3 regions of the Isoptericola dokdonensis DS-3 genome follow, and region 1 is predicted to be linked to each of the others. Evidence: riboswitches for the same ligand, from Rfam matches in the RefSeq annotation. Region 1 holds a riboswitch; each other region holds the start of a gene.
What was found. A riboswitch is a leader RNA that binds a small molecule or an ion and turns the genes downstream of it on or off. The one in region 1 is predicted to bind thiamine pyrophosphate.
Positions count from the first base shown of each region.

Region 1 (5,493 bases):
CCGTCCGGGCCGGTCAGCGCCCGCTCCCGCGCCGCGAGCAGGGCGTGCAGATTCGACTGCGTGCCACCCGAGGTGAAGACACCGTCGCCGCGGGCGAAACCGATCCGTTCCGCCGTCCACGCCACCAGCCGGCGCTCCATCAGCGTCGCCACGGTCGACTGGTCATACGTGTCGACGCTCGTGTTGATCGCGGCCAGCATCGCCTCGGCCCCCACCGCGGCGATGTCGACCGGGCAGTTCAGGTGCGCCGCGTACGCCGGGTCGTGGAACCAGACCGCGTGCGTCGCGTACAGGTCGGCCGTCTCCTGCAGCGCGGCGCCGGTACCGACACCCGGGCCGTCCAGGTCGACGGCGTCCACCAGCGCGGCGAGCTCGTCGCGGCTCGCGCCGCTCCACGGCTGGGAGACGGCGGCGAACCGCGCGGCGACGTCGTCGACGACGTCGTGCACGACACGGGCGTACGTCCCCGCCGTCGCACCACGCAGGAGGGTGTCGGTGCTGGTCAGGGTCACGTCGTGCGGGGATCTGGACACGCCGGAGTACCTCCGTGAGAGGGAGAAATGAGGCTAGGCTCGCCTAACGTAGGACGCCCTTCGCGGACTGTCCATCCCTGAGCCACCATGCGAGACCCACAGCCCTGTGACCCTGACCACGACCCCGCGTCAGCAACCGCGCGGCCGGGCGCGAGTCAGCGCACGGCGGCGCGAGTCAGCGCAGGTTTCGCCGAGTCAGCGCGCACTCCGCGTCCGGACGTCGGAGGGTGCCGCGCGTCGTCGCGTTCACGCGCCCCAGGGGGCGCTCCACTTCGGGATTGACGACGACGCGCGGCACCCTCCGACGTCCTTCATCGTCCCGTCCGGTGTCAGACAGGTCGTCCTTGACGCTGACTCGCGACCACTCACGCTGAATCGGCACGACTCGCGCTGACTCGCGTGGGTGAGCGCTGACTCGCGCCGATCTGCGCTGACTGGCTGGAGCCTGCGCTGACTCGCGCCCTGCGTGCTGACTCAGCAGGGGCTCGCACTGACTCGCGGCCCCGTGCGCTGACTCGCAGGCCGTGCGCGGTCGCCCGTGCTGCCCGGCCGGGGGGCGCCGGGCGGGCAGCGGGGCGGGCGGGCGGTGTTGCCTGCTCAGCGAGCGGGGACCGTCGGGGTGGGGAGGTAGACCTCGCCCCCGGCCGCGCGGAACTCCGCGGACTTCGCGGCCATCCCTTCCTGGGCGATCCCGACGACGGCCTGCTGGGCGCCGGCGTCCCCGAACTCGTCGCGGATGTCCTGCGAGATGCGCATCGAGCAGAACTTCGGCCCGCACATCGAGCAGAAGTGCGCCGTCTTCGCGGCCTCGGCCGGCAACGTCTCGTCGTGGTACTCCTCGGCGAGCTCCGGGTCGAGGGACAGGTTGAACTGGTCGCGCCAGCGGAACTCGAAGCGGGCCTTGCTCAGCGCGTCGTCGCGGGCCTGCGCACCGGGGTGACCCTTGGCGAGGTCGGCGGCGTGCGCGGCGATCTTGTAGGTGACGACGCCGGTGCGGACGTCGTCGCGGTTCGGCAGCCCGAGATGCTCCTTCGGCGTGACGTAGCAGAGCATCGCCGTGCCGTAGCGGGCGATCTCGGTGGCACCGATGGCGGACGTGATGTGGTCGTACGCGGGCGCGATGTCCGTCACCAGCGGCCCGAGCGTGTAGAACGGGGCGCCCTCGCACAGCTCCTGCTGGCGCTCGACGTTCTCACGCACCAGGTGGAACGGGACGTGGCCCGGCCCCTCGACCATCACCTGCACGTCGTGGGCCCAGGCCCGCTTGGTCAGCTCGGCGAGCGTGTCGAGCTCCGCGAACTGTGCGGCGTCGTTGGCGTCAGCGATGGATCCCGGTCGCAGCCCGTCGCCGAGGGAGAACGCGACGTCGTAGGCCGCGAAGATCTCGCACAGCTCGTCGTAGTGCGTGTACAGGAAGTTCTCCTGGTGGTGCGCCAGGCACCAGCCCGCCATGATCGACCCGCCCCGCGACACGATTCCCGTCACCCGGTTCGCGGTGAGCGGGACGTACCGCAGCAGCACGCCCGCGTGGACCGTCATGTAGTCGACGCCTTGCTCGCACTGCTCGATCACGGTGTCGCGGTAGATCTCCCAGGTGAGCCGCGACGCGTCGCCGTCGACCTTCTCCAGGGCCTGGTAGATCGGCACCGTGCCGATGGGCACCGGAGAGTTGCGCAGGACCCACTCACGCGTGGTGTGGATGTCGTCGCCGGTGGACAGGTCCATCACGGTGTCGGCGCCCCACCTCGTGGCCCACTGCAGCTTCTCCACCTCCTCCGCGATCGAGGAGTGCACCGCCGAGTTGCCGATGTTCGCGTTGACCTTCACCGTGAACGCCCGGCCGATGATCATCGGCTCCGACTCCGGGTGGTTGACGTTGTTCGGGATGATCGCGCGGCCCGCGGCGACCTCGCTGCGCACCAGCTCGACGTCGACCCCCTCGCGCAGGGCGACGAACCGCATCTCCGGCGTGGCCTCGCCCCGGCGGGCGTAGTGCATCTGCGTGACCTTGCGCCCGGGCAGCGCCCGGCGCGGGGGTCGCGCCTCGCCCTGCCACTCCGCCGACGCCGCGCCTCGACGTCGTGCGCCACGACCGTCGTCGGCGAGGCTGCGGCCCCGACCCTCGTACGTCTCGGTGTCGCGGCGTTCGGCGACCCACGGCGTGCGCAGGCCGGGGATACCGCGGACCGGGTCGCCGCCCGGGCCGTCGGTGCGGTAGACCCGCACGGGCGGGTTGGGGGTCCCGTCCGGGGAGTCCGCCAGGGTGATCTCGGTGACCGGCACCGTGATGCCGGAGTGCTCGCACCGCTCGTAGGCGAGTGCGCGTGCGGGGACGACGTCGTGCTCCATGTGTGCTCCTGCTTCCTACGCCGGCATGACCCGGTCAGGTTCGACGGTCCGGACGGCAGCAGTCCGATCTCAGCCCTTGCCAGGGCACCCGTGGGATCGCACGACAACGTAGCACGGGAGGTCCGCGGCGGGTCGTCCGGGTCCGGGCCGCTACCGGACCTCGACGGCGCCCAGCGCTGACTCGCGCCGGTCTGCGCTGACTCGCGACACCCTGCGCTGACTCGCGCCGGGGCGGCCGCCCGTGCTGCGGGGCCTCACGTATCGACCGGCGACGGGTGAGGTGCGACGACGTCGGCCCGGGCGACACAACAGAACCTCACGCATCCAGCGTTGATGCGTGAGGTTCTGCAGTGTCGGCGGTCGCCGGGGCGGCCGTTCGGGGGCGGGCCGTCAGCGGCGCGACGGGCGCAGGCCGCCGACCTGGAGGGGGTTGGCACCCGCCTGCGCCATGAGGTACCACGACGTGGCACCGGTGTGCTGGGCCTGGAAGTAGCCGAACCCGAAGCCGGAGTCGATGAGGCTCGACGCCGCCACCACGCCCGAGCGTGCGGGCAGCGGCGCACCGCCCACGGTCTGGCCGGCCCCGACCAGGTCCTGGGCGCGGCGCACCTGGTCGAGCAGGGCGTCGGCGCGGCGGGCGTCGGACCGTCCCCGACCGCGGTCCACGAGGGCGCACGCGAGCTGGGCGGTGCCTTCCAGCCAGACGCCGTCGGGGTGCACGGGCAGCCCGTTGTACGTCGCCGTGGAGGTGAGGCTGGCGCTGGAGAACGTGACGCCGGAGATCGTCACGCCCGCCGGGAGCTGAGAGACGCCCCGCCCGGCGACGTCGCGGGTCGCGAGGTCGGACGCCGCCCAGTCGAGGGCACGGGCGTTGCGGTCGCTACGCAGCGCGAGCCATCCCCAGGTCTGGGGGTCGAGCGGCAGCGGGTCGCGGTTGATCTCGACGCCGTCGTTCGTGCCGGTGTAGTAGTAGCCGCCGCGCCGCTCCCACATGCGGTCGACGAACTCGCGGGCGTGCTCGGCGGCGTCGGCCCAGCGGCGGCCGCCGGCGTGCGCGCGCAGCAGCCGGAAGAACGCGACGCAGTCGACGTTGTGCTCGGTCGAGCCGTTCGGGACGGGCACGTTCCCGCCGTCGACGCCGAACGAGAAGCCGCCGAGCGGCCTGGTCGACCACGTGTTCTCGACGATCCACTCCCCGATCCGCACGGCGGCGTCCCGGTAGGGCCGCACCCCGGTCGCGGCGTACGCGTGCAGCAGCGCGATCCCGGGCCACGCCATGTCGCCGACGGCGGTGCCGAGGAACCCGAACTGCCAGCCGATGTTGGCCGTCCCGTCCGGCAGCTCCAGGCCGTAGGGCTGCGGGTTGCCGTCGTAGAACGTGTAGGGGCCGGTGTTGTAGCCCTGCCGCAGGCGACCGTCGTCGTGGGCGGGGTCGTGCTCCTGGGCGAAGACGAGCCCGTCGGCCAGGGCGCGGGCCACGTCGGTGCGGCCGCCGGTGAGGGAGGCGCAGATCGTCAGGGCCACGTCGTAGACGAAGGCGGTCGAGAACAGCCCGAGCTGGTCGGCGTAGGACTGCGCGAGGCGCGGGCCGGGGTTGACCGCCGGGTAGGCGTTGGTCATGACGTCGAGGAAGTCGTGGGCGCGGCGCACGGAACCGGAGGTGCCGGACGGCGTGCCCGGGCGTCCGGGGTGGCGGCCCGTCGCGACCGGGCTCGCGGAGGCGGTGCCCGCGGTGGCGGCGATCAGCGCGGTGCCCGCGCCGGCGACGAGGACGCCGCGGCGGCTGAGACCGCGCGCGGGCGGGAGGGTGTCGGCGTGCTGGAGGTCCGGTCCGGTCATGACATCTCCTTCGATGTGCGGCGGCCTCCACGGTGAGGGCGTCGTCGACGTCAGGTTACTCGTGTCACTTCGAGGATGTGAAGAGATCCGGACGAGAAAGAGGGTGGTTCAGGAGAGCCGGACGACGACCTGCGTGCGCCCGAGGACCTTCGCGCCGTCGTGCGACACGGTGAGGTCGATCCGGGCGGTGCCGGCCTCCGGGTCGAGGGCGCCGACGGCGGCGGACACCTCGACGGTCGCGGCGCCGCGCGGCGGCACCGGGACGGGCTTGGTGAACCGGGTCCCGTACTTCACGACCGCGCCCGGGTCGCCGACCCAGTCGACGACGACGCCCACCACGGAGCCCATCGTCAGCATGCCGTGGGCGATGACGCCGGGCAGGCCGACCTCGGTGGCGAACGACTCGTCCCAGTGGATGGGGTTGAGGTCACCGCTCGCACCCGCGTAGCGCACGAGGCTCGCGCGCTCGAGCTCCACGGTGCCCGTGGTCACGACGTCGCCGACGGCGAGGTCGTCCAGGGAGGGCCTCTGCCCCGGCGTCTGCCCGGTGACGGTCATCAGGACTCCTCGGGGCGGATCACGAGGCTGGACGTCACGGTGGCGACGTGCTCGCCGGGGGCGCCGGCGTCGTCCGCGGCGAAGATCTCGCAGCGGGTGCTCACCATGGAGATCCCGGACCGCTGGGTGACGGAGTCGACGTGCAGCACGGTGACCAGCTCGTCCCCGGCGACGATCGGCCGGTGGTGGGTGAAGCCTTCGTCGGCATGCACCA
Region 1 covers NZ_CP014209.1:1,772,042-1,777,534, forward strand. Annotated here, with positions in the region: gene I598_RS08310 (pyridoxal phosphate-dependent decarboxylase family protein) at 1-533, opposite strand, end outside; gene thiC (phosphomethylpyrimidine synthase ThiC) at 1,131-2,882, opposite strand; TPP riboswitch at 2,878-2,982, opposite strand; gene I598_RS08320 (Tat pathway signal sequence domain protein) at 3,273-4,721, opposite strand; gene I598_RS08325 (MaoC/PaaZ C-terminal domain-containing protein) at 4,830-5,279, opposite strand; gene I598_RS08330 (FAS1-like dehydratase domain-containing protein) at 5,279-5,493, opposite strand, start outside.

Region 2 (5,493 bases), 130 kb from region 1:
CCGGAGGTCCGCGGCGTCGAGGTCCCCGCCCTGCTCGCCGCCGATCCGCCCGCGCTGCTCGTCGACGTGCGCGAGGAGTGGGAGGCGCAGGTGCGCCCCCTGCCCGGGGCGCGGCTGGTGCCCAGCGGCACGTTCCTCGGCCGCTCCGCCGACGCCCCCGACGCCACCGCCCGTGCGGCGCTCGCGGAGCTCCCGACCGACCGTCCCGTCGTGCTGGTGTGCGCGGTGGGCGCCCGGTCGGCACGGGTGGCCGCCGTCGCGCGCGCGGCCGGGGTCGACGCCCGCTCCGTCGTCGGGGGCCTGCCCGCGCTCGGGTAGCGCCCGGTCAGAGCGCCAGGTCGAGCCGCCCCTCGGGCGTCGAGCTGGCGAGCGCCCCCTCGCGGCGCGGGATGCGACCGGCGCCGGCGGCGAGCCGCCCGGACTCGACCGCGAGCCGCATGGCGTGGGCCATCCGGGCCGGGTCTTCGGCGCGCGTGACCGCCGTGGCCAGCAGCACGCCGTCGCACCCCAGCTCCATCGCCAGCGCGGCGTCGGACGCCGTGCCGATCCCGGCGTCGAGGATGACGGGAACCCGCGCGGCGTGGGTGATCGCCTCGATGTTGCGCGGGTTGAGGATGCCGAGGCCGGACCCGATGGGTGCGCCGAGCGGCATGACCGCCGCGCAGCCGACGTCCTCGAGCCGTCGGGCGAGGATCGGGTCGTCGTTGGTGTACGGCAGGACGACGAACCCGTCGCGCACGAGCATGTCGGCCGCCTCGACGAGCCCGAGGGGGTCGGGCAGCAGGGTGACGTCGTCGGCGATCACCTCGAGCTTCACCCAGCTCGTGCCGCACGCCTCCCGGGCGAGCTGCGCGGTGAGCACGGCCTCGCGCACGGAGAAGCAGCCTGCCGTGTTGGGCAGGGCGCGGATGCCGAGGCGCTCCAGCAGGCCCCAGATCCCGGCGTCGCGGGCGGCCTCCGGCGTCGTGGCCGCCGCGACGCGGCGCAGCGCGACCGTCGTCAGGCCGGTGCCCGACGCGACGAGCGCGTCCTGGAGCAGCAGCAGGTTCGCGGCGCCTCCGGTGCCCATGACGAGCCGGGAGCCGATCTCCGTCCCGGCGACGACCAGCGGGTCGGTCGTGGTGTCGGTGGTGGTCATGGTTCCCTCTCTCAGCCGCCCTGCACGGCGGTCACGATCTCGACCCGGTCCCCGGCGCGCACCGACGTCCGGTCCCACACGCCGCGCGGCACCACGACGTCGTCGATGGCGACGGCGACCCCGCGAGGAGCGCCGTCCACGACATGTCCGGGCAGCAGGTGCGCGACGACGTCCGCCACGGGGACCGCGCCACCCGCACCGAGGTCGTAGGGGGCGCCGTTGACGAGCGCGGTGGGGGGTGCGGTCATGGCTGGGCTCCGTCGGGGCGGGGGTCGGTGCCGGGCGTGAAGCGGCGGGGGTCGCAGGCGCGCAGCGCGGCCAGCGTCGCGGGCGGGTCGGCGGCGGTGCGGCCGACGTCGAACCACGTCCCCGTGATCCGGGCGACCACGACGTCGGCCGTCAGCGGTGCCAGCAGCACGCCGTTGCGGTGGTGCCCGGTGGCCAGGTGCAGGCCGGGGACGGCCGTGGGGCCGATGATCGGGAGGTTGTCCGGCGTGGCGGGGCGGGCCCGCGGCGTCACGGCGACGAGCGCCGCCTCGTCGATCGCGGGCAGCAGTGCGCGGGCGTCCCGCAGCAGCGCGTACACCCCGCCGGCGTCGGCGCGGCGGTCGTCAGGGTGCTCGCGGGTGGTGGCGCCGACGACGAGCTCGCTGTGGCCGGCCCACGGTCCGCCGGTCGCGGCGTCGCGGGCGACGACGTAGACGGGGCGTCCCTGCACGAGCCCGCGGACGACGTGGCTCGGGGCCAGGGCCGGGTCGGTCTGGAGGCGCAGGGTCTGCCCCTTGACGGGCCGCACGGGCACGGTGACGCCGTCGACGCCGGCGAGCAGCGGGGCGGACGCCCAGCCCGCGGCGACGAGGGTGGTCCCCGCCCGGTGGAGGGTCCCGTCGTCGTCGACCACGCCGGTGACCCGCCCGTCGCCGCCCTGCTCCAGCCGCACGGCGGCCCGGTGGACGAGCGTCCCGGCGGGATGCTGCTCGACGGCGGCGCGCAGCGCGCGCTGCGTGGCCTGCGGGTCGACGGCGTGGTCGCCGGGCACCCAGGCCGCGGCGGCGATGCGCTGGCCGAGCAGCGGCTCGTGGCGGCGGGCCTCGGTGACGGTGAGCTCGTGCGAGGTGACGCGGTGGCGCTCGTGGAGCTCGACGATGCGGCGCAGCAGGGCGGCGTCGGCGGCGTCGTACGCGATGGTGAGGGTGCCGGACTCGCGCAGCCCCACGCCGAGGCCGGTGGTCGCCTCGAGCTCGGCGGCGAACCGCAGCCAGTGCGCGGCGCCGGCGAGGTGCAGGTGCAGGGCGTCGCTCTCGGCGAACTCGGCCTCCGTGGCGGGGGCCAGCATCCCGGCGGCGGCGTGCGTGGCGCCGTCCCCCGGGTCGGGGTCGAGCACGGTGACGGTGAGGCCCGCCACCAGGGCGCGCCAGGCCACGGCGAGACCGATGATCCCGCCCCCGACCACGACGAGGTCGCGTTGCATGGTGTGCTCCCTTCGCTGGCATGACCCAGATCAGGTTCGACGGTCGGCGCCGCCGCGCCCTCTCAGCCCTGCGCAGGGCTCCCGTGCTCGGACCACCCTACCGGCCCCCGCCGAGCGGCGACGACCTGCGCCGACGTCGGCGGCTAGGCTCGCGAACCGTGACCGTCGACGCCCGCACCCGCCTGGCCGCCGCCCGCCTCTACCTGTGCACCGACGCCCGTGAGGAGCGTGGAGACCTGGAGGACTTCCTGCACGCGGTGCTCTCCGGCGGGGTCGACGTCGTGCAGCTGCGCGACAAGACCCTCGACGTCGCCCGCGAGCTGGAGCTGCAGGAGCTCGTGGCCCGGGTGGCCGCCGAGCACGGCGCCCTGTGGGCGGTCAACGACCGGGCGGACATTGCCTCCCTCACCGGCGCGCCGGTGGTGCACATGGGCCAGGGCGACCTGCCGACGGCGGCCGTGCGGTCGCTGCTCGGCCCCGGTCCGGTGCTGGGACGCTCCACGCACTCGGCCGCCCAGGCCGCCGCCGCGGCGGCCGACCCCGGCACCGACTACTTCTGCGTCGGCCCGCTCTGGGCGACCCCCACCAAGCCCGGCCGCGCCGCCGTCGGCCTCGACCTGCTGCGCGACGTCGCCGCGAGCGGCCCGACGACGCCCTGGTTCGCGATCGGCGGCATCGACGGCGAGCGGCTCGACGCCGTGCTCGACGCGGGGGCGACCCGGGTCGTCGTCGTGCGGGCCGTCACGCAGGCGGCCGACCCCGAGCGGGCGGCGCGCGCGCTGCGGGACCGCCTCGAGGGGTGACCTCGAGGGGTGACCGTGCCGCGCGGGCGGGCGACTATCCTGGGGCGGTGACGTCTCCCGCCACCACCCCCGATCCCACGCCCCGGCCCGTGCTGGTCGTCGACTTCGGCGCCCAGTACGCCCAGCTCATCGCGCGTCGCGTGCGCGAGGCGAACGTCTACTCCGAGATCGTGCCGCACACGTTCACCACGGAGCAGATGCTGGCCAAGGACCCGGCCGCGATCATCCTGTCCGGAGGGCCGTCCTCGGTGTACGCCACCGGCGCGCCGTTCGTCGACCCGGCGCTGTTCGAGGCCGGCGTGCCCGTGCTCGGCATCTGCTACGGGTTCCAGGCGATGGCCGCGGCGCTCGGCGGCAAGGTCGCCCAGACGGGAGCGCGCGAGTACGGCGGCACCGAGGTCGAGGTGTGCTCCGCCGGCGTGCTGCTCGCCGGCACCCCGGAGCACCAGACCACGTGGATGAGCCACGGCGACGCCGTGCACGAGGCGCCCGCGGGCTTCGAGGTGCTCGCCACCTCGCCCGGCTCGCCCGTCGCGGCGTTCGAGGACGGCGGCCGTCGCCTCTACGGCGTGCAGTGGCACCCGGAGGTCAAGCACTCCGCGCACGGGCAGACCGTGCTGGAGCACTTCCTGTACGAGGGCGCCGGGCTGGCGCCGGACTGGACGCCGGGCAACGTCATCGCCGACCAGGTCGCGGCGATCCGCGCGCAGGTCGGTGACGCCCGGGTGGTCTGCGGGCTGTCCGGCGGCGTCGACTCGTCGGTCGCCGCAGCGCTCGTGCAGCGGGCGGTCGGGGACCAGCTCACCTGCGTGTTCGTCGACCACGGTCTGCTGCGCGAGGGCGAGGTGGAGCAGGTCGAGCGCGACTTCGTCGCGGCCACCGGCGTGAACCTCGTCGTGCGGGACGAGCGCAAGCGGTTCCTCGACGCGCTCGCCGGGCACTCCGACCCCGAGACCAAGCGCAAGATCATCGGCCGCGAGTTCATCCGCGTCTTCGAGGACGCCGCGCGCGACGTCGTCGCCGACGCCGGCGAGCACGGCGAGGAGGTCAAGTTCCTCGTCCAGGGCACCCTGTACCCGGACGTCGTGGAGTCCGGCGGCGGCGAGGGCGCGGCCAACATCAAGAGCCACCACAACGTGGGCGGCCTGCCCGACGACCTCCAGTTCTCGCTGGTCGAGCCGCTGCGCACGCTGTTCAAGGACGAGGTCCGAGCGGTGGGTCGCGAGCTCGGCGTGCCGGAGCCGATCGTCGCCCGGCAGCCGTTCCCCGGTCCCGGCCTCGGCATCCGCATCGTCGGCGAGGTCACGGCCGAGCGGCTGGACATCCTGCGCCAGGCCGACGCCATCGCCCGCGAGGAGCTGACCCGGGCCGGGCTGGACGAGGAGATCTGGCAGTGCCCCGTCGTGCTGCTCGCCGACGTCCGCTCCGTGGGCGTCCAGGGTGACGGCCGCACCTACGGCCACCCGATCGTGCTGCGCCCCGTGTCGTCGGAGGACGCCATGACGGCCGACTGGACGCGCCTGCCCTACGACGTGCTGTCGATCATCTCGACCCGGATCACCAACGAGGTCTCCGAAGTCAACCGCGTCGTCCTCGACGTGACGAGCAAGCCGCCGGGCACCATCGAGTGGGAGTGACCTCCCGCAGCTGACGGCCCCCGCGCCGTCGACGTCCCCACGCCCGGCCGGGTTCCTCGGCCGGGCGTGCGGCGTTCTCGGGGACGGTCGCGGGGCCGCCGTCACGACGCTGACCTCACTGTTCGCAGGGCGGCGACGCGCACGCCGGGCTACCGTGCTGGTGAAGCACGTCACAGTTTCTTCACCAGCGACCGAGAGGTTGAGCCATGTCGAGCACCGTCACAGTCCGTCCCCCGAGAGGAGTGCGGGGGATCGGGATGTTCTCCCTCGTCGTCGGGGTGATCCTGATCGTCGCCGGGGTCGTCGTCTGGATCGTCGTGTCCCTGACGCTCCAGGAGGAGAAGATCGTCGTCTCCGACGACGCGAACATGTTCGCCGGCCAGGAGGTCGCCGGACCGTTCACCGCCTTCGCGCAGGCCGAGGTCATCAACAAGCACGCCCTGG
Region 2 covers NZ_CP014209.1:1,644,560-1,650,052, reverse strand. Annotated here, with positions in the region: gene I598_RS07685 (ThiF family adenylyltransferase) at 1-318, shown strand, start outside; gene I598_RS07680 (thiazole synthase) at 326-1,138, opposite strand; gene thiS (sulfur carrier protein ThiS) at 1,150-1,386, opposite strand; gene thiO (glycine oxidase ThiO) at 1,383-2,609, opposite strand; TPP riboswitch at 2,600-2,704, opposite strand; gene thiE (thiamine phosphate synthase) at 2,768-3,412, shown strand; gene guaA (glutamine-hydrolyzing GMP synthase) at 3,460-5,049, shown strand; gene I598_RS18355 (hypothetical protein) at 5,256-5,493, shown strand, end outside.
Region 2: linked by a shared signal. The riboswitch ahead of thiO (glycine oxidase ThiO) and the one ahead of thiC (phosphomethylpyrimidine synthase ThiC) in region 1 are both predicted to bind thiamine pyrophosphate.

Region 3 (5,493 bases), 1.3 Mb from region 1:
AGCCGCGCAAGGTGATCGGCTCGATCGACACCAGCGAGTTCCTCGTCGCCGTGGCCGCCAGCCTGGGCTTCCTCTTCGGCCTCGGGACGGCGGGCGTCGACGCGCAGTGGGCCATCGCGCTCCTCCTGGGTGGCCTCGTCGCCGCGCCGATCGCCGCGTACCTCGTGCGCATCGTCCCGCCGCGCGTCCTCGGCTCCGCCGTCGGCGGCCTGATCGTGCTGACGAACACGCGCACCCTTCTCACCTCGTTCGACGTGGCGGACGTCTGGGTCACCACCGCGCTCTGGGTGGTCGCCGTCGTCTGGGCCGCCGCGGTGGCCTGGTCGGTGAACGCCCACCTCACGGCGCGTCGCGAGGCGACCGCGGACGAGGTCCCGGAGGTCACCGGCACCGGACCTACGGCCTCCGCAGGGTCGGGCGCCGGCCGCGCCTGACGGCGTCTGCCAGGGACGACGCCCGGATCACCCGCTCTCGGGTGGCGGTTGCGACCCACCGGAGTACGGTGGGCCGCAACCGGCTGCGGCCACTGGCGGCCGCGGGAACCAGGGGGTGAGCATGTCCGTGCCGCCGTCCCGCAGGACGTCTCGCAACGGCACCGCCGACGTCGCCGACGTGCTGGCGACCGGAACGCAGCTCGTCGTCGGGCGCTACCGGATCGACGTCGCTAACGGCCACACCTGGTGGTCGGACGAGACGTTCCGCCTCCACGGCTACGAGCCGGGGGACATCGAGCCGAGCATCGACCTCGTCCTGGCGCGGACCCACCCCGACGACCGGTCGCGGCTGTCCCGCACGGCCGCCGTCGCCCTGCATGCCGGCCGGCCCTTCGCCAGCGCGCACCGGATCGTGGACCCGCACGGCAGGTCCCGGTCCGTCGTCGTGACGGGCCAGGGCCGGCACGACGACGCCGGCGTGGTCGTCCAGGTCGTCGGGTACGTGCTGGACGTCAGTCCGGTGACCCGGGAGGCGTTGGACCGCGAGGCGCAGCGGGCCGTGGGCCGGGCGCTGGTGACCGCGGCGGCCGTCGAGCAGGCCAAGGGAGCCATCATCGTGACCCGCGGCCTGGCGGAGGCCGACGCGGCGGACCTGCTCGGTGAGGTCGCGGCCCGGGCGGGCGTCCCCGTCCAGGTGGCGGCGTCCCAGGTGGTCGCGGCGCTGACCCGCGGCACGGGGGACGCGTCGGAGCGGCTGGACCAGGCCCTCGCGGCCGTGCACTCCGTCGACCGGCCGCGCGGGCACGAGGCACAGCTGGCCCGGCGACGGCTGCACGACGCCTGACCCGCCGGACCGGGCGGCGTCGGTCAGACCACCGACACCTTCTGCGCGCGGCGGTCGACGGCCTTCGCGACGCCCTGCCGGGCCAGCCGCCGGGCGAGGACGGCCACGCCGCCGGTCACGGCGGCGAAGACGATCGCCTGGACGACGGGGATGTCGTCGGCGTCGAGGTCGATGGGCGCGTCGTTGCCCGTGGCCTTCTCCCACACGATCTTGATCAGCTTCTGGGCGATCCAGCCGGCGGCGAACGTCGCCGCGACCGTCCCGACCTTCAGTGCGAGGGACGGTTCGTTGTGGTCGAGATCCACGGTTCTCCTCAAGATCGGCGTGCGTCCGCGGGCCGGACGGGCGGACGTGTCCACCGTAGCGTGCGCGAGGGGTAGGCTCTCAGGGAACGACAGGGGAGCGCCGTGCGGCGCTGAGAGTGCGGACCACCGCAGACCCTCGAACCTGATCCGGTTAGCACCGGTGGAGGAAGTCGGGCTTCTCGATCCCGTCGACCGCCGGTACCGGCGGGCGACGGACCCCCTCCCGCACGTCTGAGGAGGACACATGACCATCCGGACCCGCCGCGCCGTCGCCACGGCCGCCGTCGTGGGGCTGCTGCCGCTGCTCGCGGCATGCTCGGGGGACGACGCCCCGGGGGAGGCGACGTCGTCGGGCAGCCCGACGGGCGAGGCGCAACTCGCCGGGACGGTCACGCTGGTCACGCACGACTCGTTCGCCCTGAGTGACGGCCTGCTGGAGTCGTTCGAGCAGGAGACCGGGCTGACGGTCGAGCACGTCGCCGCCGGTGACGCGGGAACGCTCGTCAACCAGCTCGTCCTCACGGCGGACTCGCCGCTGGGCGACGTCGTGTTCGGCGTCGACAACACGTTCGCGTCCCGTGCGGTGGAGGCCGGGGTGTTCGAGCCGTACACGCCGGCGGACATCGACCCGTCGGTCACGGCGCTGGTCGGTGACGGGCTGGAAGGCCTGACGCCGATCGACGAGGGCGACGTCTGCCTGAACGTCGACACCGCCTGGTTCGAGGCGGAGGGCGTGGAGCCGCCCGCGACGTTCGAGGACCTCCTCGACCCCGCCTACCGGGACCTCACGGTCGTGGCGAACCCGGCGACGTCGTCGCCCGGCTTCGCGATGCTGCTCGCCACCGTCGCGGAGTTCGGCGAGGACGGCTGGGTGCCGTACTGGGAGGACCTCGCCGCGAACGGCCTCAAGGTCACCGAGGGCTGGTCCGACGCGTACTACGTCGACTTCTCCGGCGCCGGGGAGGGCGGGGCACGTCCGATCGTGCTGTCGTACGCGACGTCGCCCGCCTTCACGGTGACGGAGGAGGGCGACGCGACGACGACGGCCGCGCTGCTCGACACGTGCTTCCGGCAGGTCGAGTACGCGGGCGTCCTCGCGGGCACGGACAACCCGGACGGCGCGAAGGCGCTCGTCGACTTCCTCGCCTCGGCCGAGGTGCAGTCGGACGTCCCGGCGAACATGTACATGTACCCGGCCGACGCCACCGTCGAGCTGCCCGCCGAGTGGGAGCAGTTCGCCCCGCAGTCGGCCGAGCCGCTCGAGATCGCACCGGCCGACGTCGCCGCGCACCGCGACGAGTGGATCCAGCAGTGGACGACCGCCGTCATCGGCTGACGCCCTCGGTGCGGACGCACGGCGCCGCCGCCCCCGGGTGGGACGGACGCCCCGCCCGGGGACCGGCGCGTGGCTGGGCTGGGGCCTCGCCGCGGGCGTCCCGCTGCTGTTCCTCGGGGTCTTCTTCGCGTGGCCGGTGCTGACGCTCGTCGGCCAGGGCTTCCTGGTGGACGACGGCGCCGGCGGGCGCGAGGTGGACCTGTCGGGGTTCGTGGAGGTGCTCTCGCAGGAGAGGACCTGGCGGGTGGTCGGGCAGACGCTCGCCCAGGCGTCGGCGGGCACCGCGCTCAGCGTGCTGCTCGGGGTGCCCGGCGCGTACGTGCTGTACCGGTGCCGGTTCCCCGGGCGGGCGCTCGCGCGCGGGCTGGTGACGGTCCCGTTCGTGCTGCCGACCGTCGTCGTCGGCGTGGCGTTCCGCTCCGTGCTCGCCCCGGACGGCCCGCTCGGGTTCCTCGGGCTCGAGGAGAGCTTCGTCGCGATCGTCGCCGCCCTGGTGTTCTTCAACTACTCGGTGGTGGTGCGCACCGTGGGCGGGCTGTGGGAGCGCCTCGACCCGCGGGCCGAGGAAGCCGCCCGCGCCCTGGGGGCGACGCCGTGGCGGGCGTTCCGCACCGTGACGCTGCCGGCGCTCGGACCCGCGATCGCGTCGGCCGCCGCCGTCGTGTTCCTGTTCTGCGCCACCGCGTTCGGGGTGGTGCTGGTGCTCGGCGGGATGCGCTACGGCACGATCGAGACGGAGATCTGGATCCGCACCACCCAGTTCCTCGACCTGCGCTCGGCGGCGGTGCTCAGCGTCCTGCAGCTCGTCGTCGTGACGGCGGTCCTGGTCGTCAGCTCGCGGCTGCGGGCGCGCCGCGAGGCGGCGCTGCACCTGACGAGCGACCGCTCGGCGGCGCACCGCTGGCGCGCCACCGCGGCGGACGTCGTCCCGACCGTCGTGACCGGTGTCGTCGTCGCGGGCCTCCTCGTGCTCCCGCTCGCGGGCCTGGTCGCGCGCTCGTTCCGGGCGCCCGACGGGTCGTGGGGGATCGACAACTACGTCGCCCTCGGCACCACGGGCGGGCGCAACGCCCTGTCCGTCACCGTGTGGGAGGCGCTCGGCAACTCGCTGCGCACCGCCCTGCTCGCCGCGGCGATCGCCGTCCTCGTGGGCGGCCTGGTGGCGCTCGTCGTGTCCCGCCGCCCGCGCTCACCCGGCCTGCGCCGCGCCGTCGGAGGCCTCGACGCCGTGTTCATGCTGCCGCTGGGGGTGTCCGCCGTGACCGTCGGGTTCGGGTTCCTGCTCACCCTCGACGAGCCGCTCGGGTTCGACGTCGACCTGCGCACCTCCGGCCTGCTCGTCCCGATCGCCCAGGCCGTCGTCGCGATCCCGCTCGTCGTGCGGACCGTGCTGCCCGTGCTGCGCGCGATCGACCCGCGCCTGCGCGAGGCCGCCGCCACCCTCGGCGGGTCGCCCGGCCGGGTGCTGCGCACGGTCGACGTGCCGCTCGCGGCCCGGTCGCTGGGCCTCGCCGTCGGGTTCGCGTTCGCGGTGTCGCTGGGGGAGTTCGGCGCGACGTCGTTCCTCGCCCGCCCCGACACCGCCACCCTGCCCGTCGTGATCTACCGGCTCATCGGCCTGCCCGGGGCCGAGAACTACGGGATGGCGCTCGCGGCGTCCGTGGTGCTGGCCGTGCTCACCGCGAGCGTCATGATGGTGGCCGAGCGTCTCCGCGGGGACGCCGGCGGAGGGGAGTTCTGATGACGCGGACGACCGGTGGTGCGGGCCTGTCCGTGCGCGACCTCGTCGTGCGGTACGCGGCCCGCCGGGGTCCCGGCACGACGGCGGTGGACGGCGTCTCCCTCGACGTCGCGGCCGGGGAGGTGGTCGCGCTCCTCGGGCCGAGCGGTTGCGGGAAGTCGTCCCTGCTGCGCGCCGTCGCGGGCCTGGAGCCGCCCGCCGGGGGAACGGTCGCGTTCGACGGCGAGGACCTCGCCGGGGTGCCCGTGCACCGGCGCGGGTTCGGGCTGCTGTTCCAGGACGGCCAGCTGTTCCCGCACCGGGACGTGGGCCGCAACGTCGCCTACGGCCTGGAGGTGCTCGGGGTGCCGCGGGCCGAGCGCGACGTGCGGGTGGCCGAGCTGCTCGACGCCGTCGGCCTGGCCGGGTTCGCGCGCCGCGCCGTCACGACCCTCTCCGGCGGGCAGCGGCAGCGCGTCGCCCTCGCTCGGTCCCTCGCCCCGCGCCCGCGGCTGCTGCTGCTCGACGAGCCGCTGTCCGCGCTGGACCGGCAGCTGCGGGAACGGCTCGCCCTCGACGTCCGCGCCACGTTGCGGGACACCGGGACGACGGCGCTGTTCGTCACCCACGACCACGCCGAGGCGTTCACCGTGGCCGACCGCGTCGCCGTCATGGACGCCGGGCGGCTGCTCCAGGTGGGGACGCGCGACGAGCTGACCTCCGCGCCGTCGTCGGAGCGCGTCGCGGAATTCCTCGGCGTCTGATCTCGCGCCGAGCGTCTCTGAACGTCTCGCATCAGCGCCGGATGCGGGACTTTCAGAGACGCTCGGCGGCCGTGCGGGCGGGCGGGTCAG
Region 3 covers NZ_CP014209.1:3,022,278-3,027,770, forward strand. Annotated here, with positions in the region: gene I598_RS13850 (sulfite exporter TauE/SafE family protein) at 1-434, shown strand, start outside; gene I598_RS13855 (PAS and ANTAR domain-containing protein) at 556-1,278, shown strand; gene I598_RS13860 (DUF4235 domain-containing protein) at 1,302-1,583, opposite strand; TPP riboswitch at 1,665-1,769, shown strand; gene I598_RS13865 (thiamine ABC transporter substrate-binding protein) at 1,828-2,919, shown strand; gene I598_RS13870 (ABC transporter permease) at 2,957-4,660, shown strand; gene I598_RS13875 (ABC transporter ATP-binding protein) at 4,660-5,403, shown strand; gene I598_RS13880 (PrsW family intramembrane metalloprotease) at 5,490-5,493, opposite strand, start outside.
Region 3: linked by a shared signal. The riboswitch ahead of I598_RS13865 (thiamine ABC transporter substrate-binding protein) and the one ahead of thiC (phosphomethylpyrimidine synthase ThiC) in region 1 are both predicted to bind thiamine pyrophosphate.